Regions from separate parts of the Chryseobacterium sp. IT-36CA2 genome, predicted to be linked through region 4. Evidence: riboswitches for the same ligand, from Rfam matches in the RefSeq annotation. Region 4 holds a riboswitch; each other region holds the start of a gene.
What was found. A riboswitch is a leader RNA that binds a small molecule or an ion and turns the genes downstream of it on or off. The one in region 4 is predicted to bind cobalamin.

Region 1 (3,135 bases), on a different contig from region 4:
GATACTTCCAATTGCTGAAACCATAGAACGCATAACATCCATTGGATGCGCCGCTGCCGGAATACTTTTTAAAATATTTCTTACAGAGTGGGGAAGTCCTCTCAGGGATTTTAATTTTGCTTTATAATTTTTTAATTGAGCTTCAGTAGGCAGCTGACCATAGATAAGCAGGTAAGCTACTTCTTCGAATTGTGCTCTCTCTGCAAGATCCAAAATATCATAACCTCTGTAATGAAGATCATTTCCACTTTTTCCTACACTGCAAAGAGCGGTATTACCTGCTGTTACTCCGGAAAGAGCTACACTTTTTTTAGGTTTAAATGTTGGTTCGCTATTCGTTGACATGAGTATTTTGTTTAAAAAGGTTATCTAATTTTTGTTCATAATCGTGGTATCCAATACTTTGATAGAGTTCTTCTCTTGTCTGCATTGTATCCAGCACATTAGCTTGCGTCCCGTCTTTACGGATATGCTGGTATACATTCTGTGCTGCTTTATTGGCTGCTCTGAAGGCAGAAAGAGGGTAGAGGACGAGCCCTACGCCAGCATTTTTTAATTCTTCTACAGTGTACATTTTGATCATCCCAAATTCTGTGATATTAGCCAGTACAGGGATCCCAGTAGCATCAACAAATTTTTGATAAAAGCTTAAATCAGGCACGGCTTCGGCAAAAATGAAATCTGCACCAGCTTCTTTATAAGCAATGGCTCTTTCTAATGTTTTTTCCAGACCTTCATTCGCAAAAGCATCTGTTCTTGCTCCAATCACAAAATTTTCATCGGTGCGGGCATCTGCAGCGGCTTTAAGTCGGTCTACCATCTCTTCTTTGCTTACGATTTCTTTGCCGGGACGGTGTCCGCAGCGTTTTGCACCCACCTGATCTTCAATGTGAATGGCTGCTGCTCCTGCTTTAATTAATGATTTTATAGTTCGGGCAACATTAAAGGCAGAAGGCCCAAATCCTGTATCAATATCTACCAAAAGGGGTAGATCACAAATATTAGTAATACGCTGAACATCGATGAGTACATCATCCAGAGTAGTGATTCCTAAATCAGGAATTCCTAAAGACCCTGCAGCAACACCTCCTCCTGAAAGATAAATAGCATTAAAACCAGCCTGCTGCGCCAATAATGCATGGTTTGCATTGATGGCTCCTACAATCTGGAGGGGATTTTCTTTTTCCATGGCCTCCCGGAATTTTAAGCCGGGGGACTTCCAGTTTTCATTTTTGATCATTTTAATATGTATTGTTGAGTTGAAATTTGTTTGTTAGTGAAGAAACAGAAAATCTGTTAAGACTTAGCTTTTGAGTAAAAAAGAAAAGGAGGTAAATGAATTGAGAAAGCATACAGTCGTGCAGATGTTGAGAATTTTGAAAAATTCTGATTGTCCGGGTCTGTAAAATAAACCTGTTGTGACTCCACGAATAATTAAGATTGCTTTGGTACACCATCACTTTTTACATTGATTAAATTCAATAAAAAGTTCTCTGTAAACTTCGCGGTGCTTTATGAAAAAAGAAAAATTACGGAAAGGGGGATACGAATGAGCTAAAAAATCATGAGAAGCACCTAATGTACACTCATATTCATCTCAAAAAAATAACACAGTTTGATAAAAAAGTTATCGCACTATATCCATATCGCATCATACCTGACTGTAAGCTTCAAATCGCGAAAGCATCGTCAATACGAAATAGGCAGGTCTCCTGACTTGTAACGGTTTTTATCATCCTTCCCGTATGAAAGATATACAGTGGATATCAATGGATAAAAACTTTTTGTTTGTTACTTACAGTTGCGCGACAGTTCGTGATTTGCACACGATTCCCTTTTAATACACAGCTAAGTGTAACCAGTTTCGGTTGATAAAGAAGGTTTTAAGAACTCCTTGGTGGTAAATATAAGTATTTTATAATAACGGAAAAGATATTTTATGTAATCAATAGTTTTTTTTAATGTAATCTATTGAAAATGCGTAAGTTGTGATGTGTATTTTAGAAGAGAAAGGGATGAATTGTGTTGTTAAATTAATATAAAAGATAACCGGAAAATTAAAGATAGTTAATAAATTTACTGTTCTTCTTTCATTTTATAAATTTTATTAATCATATATAATTGATCATGGTAGACATTGTAGAATTTAAACAAAACTTGGGTTTGAGTGACATTCCGGTAGAGCTGGAAAAACTGATCTATTTCCAGAATACTGTTTCCTCGTTTGAAAACTATTCACAAGGTTTTGGTGTTTTAATCGATAGTAAGTCTGGATTGAAAAGCTGGAGTGATGACGAAAATTTTTTGAATAGCATGCTGCCTTTTGCTCAGGCCAATGGTTCCGGTTCATTCTATGCCATCTGGAATAATGGAACGGATCAGCCTTTACATAAAATGCCTGTTGTAGTTTTTGGAGATGAAGGAGGTGTTCATATTGTTGCTGAAAATATTGTACAGCTTTTACATTTACTCACTTTTGACACTGAAATTTCAGTAGATTTCGATGAGGCTTATTTTTATAAAGAGGAAGACGATTATGAAGAGAGTGAAGATTTAAACAAATACTTGACGTGGATGAAAGGAGATTATGGTTTAAATCAAATTGAAGAACCTGACTTACTGATTAAAAATGCTCAGGCTCAATATAAAGAAAGTTTTGATCAATGGTTTGGGCAATACTTTACAGATAATTAATCTTGTATTAATAGTTTCTCTGTTTAAGATTTTTATTTTTGATCAATGAAAACCATGAAAAACAAAAAAGACTTACTAAAAATAGTAAGTCTTTAAGTGAGCGCGAAAGGATTCGAACCTTTGACCGTCTGCTTAGAAGGCAGATGCTCTATCCAGCTGAGCTACGCACCCATTGAGTAGTTTTGAGAAAACTACTAAAACAGTCGGGGCGGCAGGATTCGAACCTGCGACCTCCTGGTCCCAAACCAGGCGCGATGACCGGACTACGCTACGCCCCGAGTATATAAATGAGCGGAGGGTAAGGGATTCGAACCCTTGCGACACTTTCGCGTCGACAGTTTAGCAAACTGCTCCATTAACCACTCTGGCAACCCTCCTTTTTGTTTATTTTTTAATGATCGTTGTTCCGTTATTGCGAGTGCAAATATAGAATAGATTTCT
Region 2 (3,135 bases), on a different contig from region 4:
GGAGTGGTAAGTATGCATACAAGTGCCGGAGGAGTCTACAAATGGGATACTGCCGGGGGACTTGTACAGATAGGTTCAATATCAAACGGATATCCGGCTGCGGGAAGAACTATTGTTTCCAATGACGGAACTAAAATCTCGTCTTCCATTACCAATGCGGCCACGGGATTCAATGAAATATCAACTTATGATGTAGCGAGTTCTACCTGGGTAAACAGAGGAGGGCTTGTTCCCACCGGATGGGACGGAAGTGTAAGCTCTACCTGGGGAATGACTACAAACGGAAATACCATTGTAGGTCTGGGTTTTCTTACCGCAGCAAATGCACACGCTGTAAAATGGGATGAGGCAAACGGAATGGTAGATTTGGGAAGTATGGTTCCTGGACGCAGCTCAAGAGCCAATGCCATCAATGCAGCGGGAACGGTGATTGTTGGGTGGCAGGATGAACCAACAGGTACCAGAAGCGGTGCAAAATGGCAGGATGGGGTAGAAAGCTTTATTACTGATAATAACGGAAATAATGTAGGCGAAGCAGGTGGAATTTCTGCAGACGGGAATACCATTATAGGGTCAGCAAACCCTAATCCCTATGTATGGAATGCTGTAAGCGGACTTACTTATATAACACATCCTAATGCCTCATTCAGTTTCAAAGGAGGGGCAACAGGGATTTCGGCTGATGGGAAAGTGGTAATTGGATTTTACAGAGCATTTGGAGCACCTCCTATGTCGGGAGAAGGCTTTATCTGGACTTCATCTACCGGAAGGATCAATCTGAATGATTATGCCGTATCCTTAGGAATTGCAACCAATGGAGTAACGATGGGACTTCCTTTGGCCATTTCACAGGACGGAAAGAAAATTGCCGGAACAGGGACGAATGCTTCAGGGCAGATGATCGCTTTCTATCTGGATATTACAGCGTTTTTATCAGTGAACGATACTGTAAAAGAGAAAAACAGCATAGGTATTTATCCTAATCCGACAGCTGATATGCTTTATTTTAAAGGAAAAGGAAGAATAGAGAAAGCTGAAATTTATAATTTGGTTGGACAAAGGGTGAAAACATTCAATACTGTTGAAGGGCAGATTGATGTTTCATCCTTGTCAAAAGGAGACTATATTCTTAGATATTCTTTGAAGGAAGGAAAACAGGAAAGCTATAAGTTTATAAAAAAATAACATATATAAATAGTAAAGTAGTGGGATGAATGGCCGTTTTCAATATTGAAAGCGGCTGTTCTTTTTTATTTACTGAATTAAAAAGATAGGTTTTTTTAAGCGTAGGGTGGTTTTTTGGCGAATACATATAAAAAACTATCTTTGCAAAAATTTTGGTTTCCAGTATTTTGGAATGAAAAGGGAATCGGGTGTAACTCCCGGACTGTCCCCGCAACTGTAAATCGCAACAAAAGTTTCTGCAAAAAGCCACTGTCTTAAAACGGGAAGGAGCAGAATGCGAAAGTCAGGAGACCTGCCAGAATTATAATTAAAAAACATATTGCTTTCGGAGGAAAAGTAAAAAAGTATGGATATAAAAAGATCTTTAGTACTGCTTTTTTCATCATATGGCTGTTTTCTTTTTGGACAAGAGAAAGCCATAGATACTATTTATGTCTTCGACAACCAGATGAATAGGGTGAAGCTTTTTCATCCTGTAAAAACAATTTCGGCAGAAGATGCTGAGAAAAACTCCAGTAACCTTTCCGAACTCCTGAGATTTCAGTCGCAGGTTTTTATCAAAGAAAATGGCCGTGGTGCTGTTTCTTCACCATCTTTCAGAGGAACTACCGCACAGCAGACCGCTTTTGTATGGAACGGAATTAATATCAATTCCAACTTTTTGGGACAGGGAGATATCAATAATATTGCTTTGTTTGGCTACGATCAGATCGGAATAAAAGCCGGCGGAGGAAGTGTAATATACGGAAGTGGTGCTATCGGAGGAAGTATCCACCTGAATAATACCCTTGATTTTAATAAAGGGTTCCATGGTTCCTTATTTTCAGAAGTCGCTTCTTTTAATACCTATAATAATTTTATAAAAGGTTCTTACAGCAATGATAAGTTCAGTTTTAAAGCTTCCGGAAATTATTCTGTAAGTGAAAATAATTATAAGGTAAGTGATCTGAATTACATCAACAGAAACGGAAATTATTACAATACAACATTCAATGTAGGAGCATCCTATAAAATAACGAATGATCATAAAATTTCGTGGCAGAGCCAGTTTTTTGATTCTTCACAGCATTATCCTGTGTATGAGGAAACGGGAACAAAAACGAAATATAAAACGCAAAGTGTAAGAAGTCTTCTTTCCTGGGACTGGAACAAAGCAAAGTTCAGCAATTCCCTTAAAGCGGCTTATACAGAGGAGAATTTTCAGTATTTCGGTTCATTAAATCTGCCTAAATCCAGTGGCGGAACAGGGAAGAATTATATTTTTAAAAATGATTTCAATTATTTCCTGAATTCAAAATGGAATTTTAATATTATCGGAGAATTTCAGATCAATAAAGGAGAAGGATACCAAAGCGGAATAGCCAGTGTCAGCAGAAATGTGGGCTCAATATCAGGATTGTTGAGGTATTTTGCGACGAAAGACCTTCGTTTTGAAGGTGGATTCAAGAAAGATTTTGTGGAAGATGTAAACTCACCGTTGATGTATTCATTCTCCGGAAAATGGAGTGCTGCAAAATGGTATGATGTAAGTGTGAATGTGTCAAAAAACTTCAGATATCCGTCCTTCAATGATATTTATTATGAACCGGGAGGAAATAAAGATTTAAGACCGGAAACTTCTACTCAGGTAGATATGACAAATGAATTCAAAGTAGGGGATTTCAGACTTACTTTGTCTCCTTATTATATGAATGTGACCGATCTTATTGTATGGCTTCCAACTGCTTTGGGCTACTGGCAGGCATTCAATGTCAATAAATCTGAATCTTACGGACTGGAATCTCAACTGTCTTTCAGCAAACAGCTGGGCAATCATAAAATCCGCGCGAATGCAGGATACTATTATGCAAAATCTATTGACAAAGAAACAAAGATGCAAAGACCTTACGTTCCTATGCACAGAGGAAATGTAAATGTAGATTATGAATATGGTTTCTTTAAGTTTTTTGC
Region 3 (3,135 bases), on a different contig from region 4:
GGTAAATCCTAAGTCGTATTGATTGGTGAATTCCGGTTTCAGGTAGGTATTTCCAATATTAGTATAATACAAATCATTAAAGGTTGGAAGTCGGAAAATTCTTTTATAAAAAGCCCTTAGAGTAAGCTCTGGGATTATCTCCGGCTGATAGCTCATAAATACAGCAGGAGTCCACTCTCTGGCATCTCCCGGTCTTTTGTTTTTTCTTACTTCTTCAAATGTAAAAGTTCCTAAAAGGCTTCCCAGAATTTTGAACCTGTTCCATTGATAGGTTGTTGCCAATGCTACCAATGTTGTGTAACGGGTAGGATAAGAAAAATTATCGAGATTGGCGTCCAGATTATTATACTGAAAATCCCCACTCAGACTGACATCCCAATTGGGCGTAATAGAATAGATATTGGACGAGGAAAGATAAAGCTCTCTTTGAATATAGGTATTATCGGTGCGAATAATAGACTGCGAGCGAACCGTATCCATGAAATGGGTATAATCGTAAGCGAATTTTGCTTTCAGTTGTGTTTCAAATTTCGGGAACAGTTTCTTTCTCAGATTGGCCTGTACAAAATAATTCTCATCGGAAAGTCTCGCTCCTCTTCCTCCAAAACGCCCGTTGACAATTGGCGCCGGCATTCCGCGGTCTGAAATATATCCGTATCCTCTGATATTCCAGCTTCCGTTATTTAAAGTTCCATTTAAAGAAGTTTCAAAACGCTTTGCTTTGATGTCTGAATCCTGTCTCTTCGCAATGGTATCATAAGCCTGCTGCCCGTCTGGGTATTTCTTTGCATATCGAAATCTGTAAATTCCGTCACTCTGCATAAATTCTCCACTGAAGCTGGCAGAAATCCTGTCTGAAATCTTCTGTTCTAATCGGAATGACGGATTGAAAAGATCAATAGAAGCACTTTTTGCTCTTATTACAAGATTCGTTTTTCTATTTCCTTTAAATACCGGAGTTTTAGGCTGTAAATAAATAGATCCCGAAGACCCGAAGTCTTTCGCCGGCTGGAAGATTTCACTTTTCTGACCGTTATATAATGATATTTCTTCCAGATCATCCAAAGAATATCTCCCTAAATCTACCAATCCGTTTTGAGCATTCCCCAATTGAATTCCATCATAGAAAACACCTACATGCTGGCTTCCCATACTTCGGATATTAATGGTTTTCAAGCCACCCAATCCTCCATAGTCTTTGATCTGGACTCCTGAAAAATATCGTAAAGCATCTGCAACAGATTGACTGTTCAGTCTTTCCAGCTGCTCGCCCTGTAAGGTTTGTGCAGGAAGGATTTCTTTAAAATTCTTTTTATAAAGATTGATTCCTTTAATGGTCTCTTCCTGTAAACTGTCTTTTTTCTTAGTTTGAGAAGACAAAAGTTGGGATGTGATCACCAGTATGATGAAAACAGCTTTTTGAATTGCCGAAGTAGTTAGTTTTGCCGCCATTAGCTCATTTAGTATCATGAAGACGCTAATGGATGTAAGAATACAACGACAAAGCACAGCTGTCACTGCACAGAATCATTGATGTCCTAAGCTTTATTCCACGAAAGCGTCAAACGATTATTTTCTGGCAGGTCTTCTGACTTACTCCATTTTTGAAATCCTTCCCATTAAAAACAGTGGATATATTCTTCAAAAACTTTGGTGCGGAGCTTACAGCAGCGGGTCTGTTCCGGATTTTCACCGGATTCCCTTTTAAGAGCTTTTTAGGGCTCACCAAATTTCGGCAAAGATAAATAATTATTCCTAATCCCCAATTAAAATCATGATTCATAAACAATTAAAGCTCCCGAAGGAGCTTTAACCTAATTTTATAAGGGGTTTGCCTTTAAATTCCAATATTCAGAAAAATACTGAATCTCGATTTGGCTTCAATATCTCCTCCCGCCAGATGCGTGTACATAGGAAGCATGATCTCACTTCCCAAACTGAGCTTTTTATAAGAAGCTTCAAATCCCAATTTCCCGTACAAAGCACTTCCAGCTGTATTGGGAAGGGCTTCATCAAACTGTTTGTTCTGAGCATAAACTTCTCCCTGAACTCCCGTTTTTACAGAAAAAATGGATTTTTCATTTCCTGCAACCTGATAAAATCCTGTTGCAGCATAGTTCCACTGGTTTCCGAAACGATAGTTTTTCTTATTTTCAGTTTTGATCGTATAGTCTGTATTAACCAATATGGCCACTTTATTTTTCTGAAATTTATAATTCAAAGCAGCTTGGTAATCCCAGCTTCCGGTTCCCAGCTGAAAACTAGGATTAACACCCGATACTCCTTTTTCATCAAATTTCCCCAGCGGTATTTTCACTCCCAAACCTCCGCTCAAGTGGTGAAAATTATCTTTAGAACTCATCAGTTGGTAAATTCCCATCAGGTTCAAATCCCCTATTCCATTGATTTTGATATCTCCCTGCATAGTTTTCTTTTCATGGAAATGGAATGGTAAACTTGCGTAAACACTCAGTTTTTTGGTCAATGGAATCTTCCCCCAAAGCTGCAACGTATTAAAATACTGATCCTGTGTAAGGTCTTTTACAAATAAATTTTCTTTGGCTTTATAATGCTGGGCAAAGTATTTGATTCCTACAAACTGTGGATTCAGTAAAGATTCAAAGCCAGAAGATCCGTTTCCTGCCGCACAGCCACAGGCATCACAATCATCATCAAAATCGAATTTGCTAAAGCTGTTCTGAGCAATATACATGCTGTCTCTAACTACATTTGCCTGGTTCAGGCTAAATACCATCAAACTTAGTATCACTATAATCTTCTTCATGTTTTCTATAAATTATTCTGCAAATTTTGGATTGGATATAAAACTTTTATCAGACAGGGTTTTCAAGAATGCAATAATCGACTGTTTTTCCTGGCTGTTCATGGCAATTCCCGTATGGCCATTCTGCTTCAGCTGAGGATCAAGATTGGTATTATCTTCTACCTGATCCGAATAGAAATTGAGCACAGCGTCTAATGTGTAAAACCTTCCGTCATGCATATAAGGTGCTGTATATTCTATGTTTCGCAAACTTGGAACACGGAATTTCATCCAATCAACCTGATTAAGGGAAACCCTGTAACGTCCGGCATCTTTGAATTCCGTATTGTAATACATTCCCGTATTTCTGA
Region 4 (3,135 bases):
TTCAGATAATAAATCTTTAGTGGTAGAAGGACTTCCTTTTGGTCTTATTCTGAATAAAAGTACATTGCAGGATAGTAAAAACAGATTCAGTAAATACCATGCAAAAACACAGAAGCTGGGAGCAGACAGTGAATTTCCAGGAGGTTCAAAACTGGTTTTTAAGAAAGGAAAACATTATGCAACGTTACTTTTTGACAACAAAAACCTGTTGAAATCATTGGGTTTAACAACAGTACTTATTGATCCGGCAGCCAATTAATCGCTGGAAAATTTCAAAATAATAAAAAATCCGTCAAATAATGACGGATTTTTTTATGTATAGAGTGGTTGGATTATAAGAGAAATCTATATCGTTAATCCATGATTGTTTTTCACTTCAGCCATGACAAAAGTACTATGAGTACTTCCGATGGAATCTACGGATCCCAGTTTATTAAATACAAAATCCTGGTAATGTTTCATATCTCTTACCTGAACTTTCAGCAGGAAGTCAAAATCTCCGGAAATATTATAGCACTCAGCCACTTCTTCAATTTCTAAAATTTCTTTTACAAAATCATAACCCACAGATCTGTCGTGAATTTTCAATTTGATCTGACAGAAAACAGTAAATCCCCGGTTCAGTTTTTCAGCATCAAGAACTGCAGCATATCTTTTAACAAAACCATCTTGTTCCAGCCTTTTCACCCTTTCAAAAACAGGTGAAGTAGAGAGGTTCACTTCCTTTGCCAGTTCTTTAACGGTCAATTTGGCATTTTTCTGGAGCAGCCTGAGCAGCTGTAAATCCTTATTATCGAGTTGTTCCACAGAATATTATTCTTTTAAATGATTAAAACAGTCAAATGTAAAGAATTATATGCTTTTATTTGAATTTTTAAAAGTTTAATTTGCTTAATTATTTCTTATTGATTGTGCTTTTATTCTGTATTGCTAATTTTACACAAAATTAAAAACTTTTACTGATGACAGTTGTTAAAGGTAAAAGTACAGTTCTTTATAGATACTTCATCAAACAGGAAAGGTTTTACTTAAGGTAGATTAATAGGGAATCGTGTGAGAATCACGAGCTGTCGCGCAACTGTAAGTAACACACCAAAAGTTTCTGTCCTTGTATATCCACTGCCAAAAGCGGGAAGGATGACGGAAACTGTTACAAGTCAGGAGACCTGCCTTTACTGAATTGACAATGCTTTCGCGGTCTGAAGCTTTTGGGTCATACAGATGATATATCAGATATGTATTTTCTATCGAGTGGAAATACATTGCCTGCTATGTCACTACTTTCCTGAAATTTCTTCCGCAAAAACATGAAGAAGCATTTTAAAGGACTTTTCCAATAAGTTTAATTAAAAAGTTTTAAAAAATGCAAACTCACATTCTGGGCTATCCGCGTATTGGTAGCAAAAGAGAACTCAAAAAAGCCTGCGAGCAGTATTGGTCAGGTAAAATCCTTCTGGAAGAACTTCTGAATACCGGAAGAAATATCTGTAACCAAAACTGGAATATTCAGAAAGAAGCCGGAATAGACCTTATTCCGTGTAATGATTTTTCATATTATGATCAGGTATTAGATATGAGCCTTGTGGTTGGAGCAATCCCTACACGCTATCATGAAGTTGTGCTTAAGAAGAACAATTCTGAACTGGATCTTTATTTTGCCATGGCAAGAGGATATCAGAAAGATGGATTGGATATCACAGCAATGGAAATGACCAAATGGTTTGATACCAATTATCATTACATCGTTCCGGAATTTTATAAAAACCAGCAGTTTAAATTAAGCTCAGACAAAATTTTCAATGAATTTGCTGGGGCAAAACAAGCTGGAATCAATGCAAAACCTGTCATTATCGGATTGGTTTCTTATCTTCTTTTAGGAAAGGAAAAAGAAGAAGGATTTGATAAGTTAGATCTTGCCGGAAATCTTCTTCCAGTATACACAGAAATTTTAACCAAGCTTCAGGATCAGGGTGCTGAATGGATTCAGTTTGATGAACCTTTTCTGGCATTGGATTTAACTGAAAAAGCAAAAGAAATTTATCTTTCTGTATATACTGAAATAAGAAAACGTTTCCCGAAACTGAAATTTATTGTTGCCACTTATTTTGACGGATTAAAGGATAATGCATCGCTTGCTGTTTCACTTCCGGTGAACACACTACATATTGATCTGGTAAGAAATCCTGAACAGCTGGATGATATACTGAATGTTATTCCGGAAAGCTTAAGTCTTTCATTAGGGGTAATTGACGGCAGAAATATCTGGAAAAATAATTATGAAAAATCGCTGTCTTTCATCAGAAAAGCAGTTGAGAAATTAGGATCTGAAAGAATTTTCATCGCACCATCATGTTCATTGCTTCATTCACCGTGTGATCTGGATTTTGAAACCAGTCTTAATCCTGAAATCAAAAACTGGCTGGCTTTTGCCAAACAAAAAGTGGCGGAAGTGGTTACCCTTAAGGAACTGGCAGCAGGAACAGAAAATGAACAGATTCTTGAAGCATTCGAAGAAAATAAAAAATCAATTGAAAGCAGAAGAACCTCTTCTCTTATTCATAATGATCAGGTGAAGCAAAGAGCCAATGCTGTTACCGAAAAAGATGCTCAGAGAATAAATACCTTCAAAATTCGTAAAGAAGAACAGCAGGAAGTATTGCAGCTTCCTTTATTCCCAACCACAACCATTGGATCATTCCCGCAGACAACAGAGGTAAGAAGCTGGAGAGCACAATTCAAAAAAGGAGAGCTTACCGCAGAACAATATGATACTTTACTGAAAGAGGAAACTCAGAGAACAATCCGTTGGCAGGAAGACATCGGAATTGATGTATTGGTTCACGGGGAATTTGAGCGTAATGACATGGTAGAATACTTCGGAGAACAGCTGGAAGGATTTGTTTTCACTAAAAACGGATGGGTACAAAGCTATGGAAGCCGTTGTGTAAAACCTCCTGTGATCTTTGGTGATGTTTCCCGCCCGACTCCTATGACGGTTTATTGGTCTCAATATGCACAATCCCAGACTGAAAAATGGGTAAAAGGAATGCTGACAGGTCCGGTTACGATTTTACAATGGTCTTTTGTACGTGATGATCAGCCTCGTTCCGAAACGTGTAAGCAGATTGCTTTGGC

Region 1: linked by a shared signal. The riboswitch ahead of prpB (methylisocitrate lyase) and the one ahead of metE (5-methyltetrahydropteroyltriglutamate--homocysteine S-methyltransferase) in region 4 are both predicted to bind cobalamin.
Region 2: linked by a shared signal. The riboswitch ahead of ACM6F9_RS04780 (TonB-dependent receptor plug domain-containing protein) and the one ahead of metE (5-methyltetrahydropteroyltriglutamate--homocysteine S-methyltransferase) in region 4 are both predicted to bind cobalamin.
Region 3: linked by a shared signal. The riboswitch ahead of ACM6F9_RS12180 (TonB-dependent receptor plug domain-containing protein) and the one ahead of metE (5-methyltetrahydropteroyltriglutamate--homocysteine S-methyltransferase) in region 4 are both predicted to bind cobalamin.

The regions. Positions count from the first base shown of each region.
Region 1 covers NZ_CATKPG010000023.1:430,458-433,592, reverse strand. Annotated here, with positions in the region: gene prpC (2-methylcitrate synthase) at 1-345, opposite strand, end outside; gene prpB (methylisocitrate lyase) at 332-1,240, opposite strand; cobalamin riboswitch at 1,685-1,878, opposite strand; gene ACM6F9_RS18905 (hypothetical protein) at 2,128-2,694, shown strand; tRNA gene ACM6F9_RS18900 (tRNA-Arg) at 2,792-2,865, opposite strand; tRNA gene ACM6F9_RS18895 (tRNA-Pro) at 2,898-2,972, opposite strand; tRNA gene ACM6F9_RS18890 (tRNA-Ser) at 2,987-3,071, opposite strand.
Region 2 covers NZ_CATKPG010000011.1:869,499-872,633, forward strand. Annotated here, with positions in the region: gene ACM6F9_RS04775 (T9SS type A sorting domain-containing protein) at 1-1,185, shown strand, start outside; cobalamin riboswitch at 1,322-1,500, shown strand; gene ACM6F9_RS04780 (TonB-dependent receptor plug domain-containing protein) at 1,532-3,135, shown strand, end outside.
Region 3 covers NZ_CATKPG010000021.1:138,299-141,433, forward strand. Annotated here, with positions in the region: gene ACM6F9_RS12180 (TonB-dependent receptor plug domain-containing protein) at 1-1,452, opposite strand, end outside; cobalamin riboswitch at 1,561-1,745, opposite strand; gene ACM6F9_RS12185 (transporter) at 1,838-2,785, opposite strand; gene ACM6F9_RS12190 (cytochrome-c peroxidase) at 2,798-3,135, opposite strand, start outside.
Region 4 covers NZ_CATKPG010000022.1:400,108-403,242, forward strand. Annotated here, with positions in the region: gene ACM6F9_RS16575 (hypothetical protein) at 1-259, shown strand, start outside; gene ACM6F9_RS16580 (Lrp/AsnC family transcriptional regulator) at 346-807, opposite strand; cobalamin riboswitch at 1,003-1,189, shown strand; gene metE (5-methyltetrahydropteroyltriglutamate--homocysteine S-methyltransferase) at 1,364-3,135, shown strand, end outside.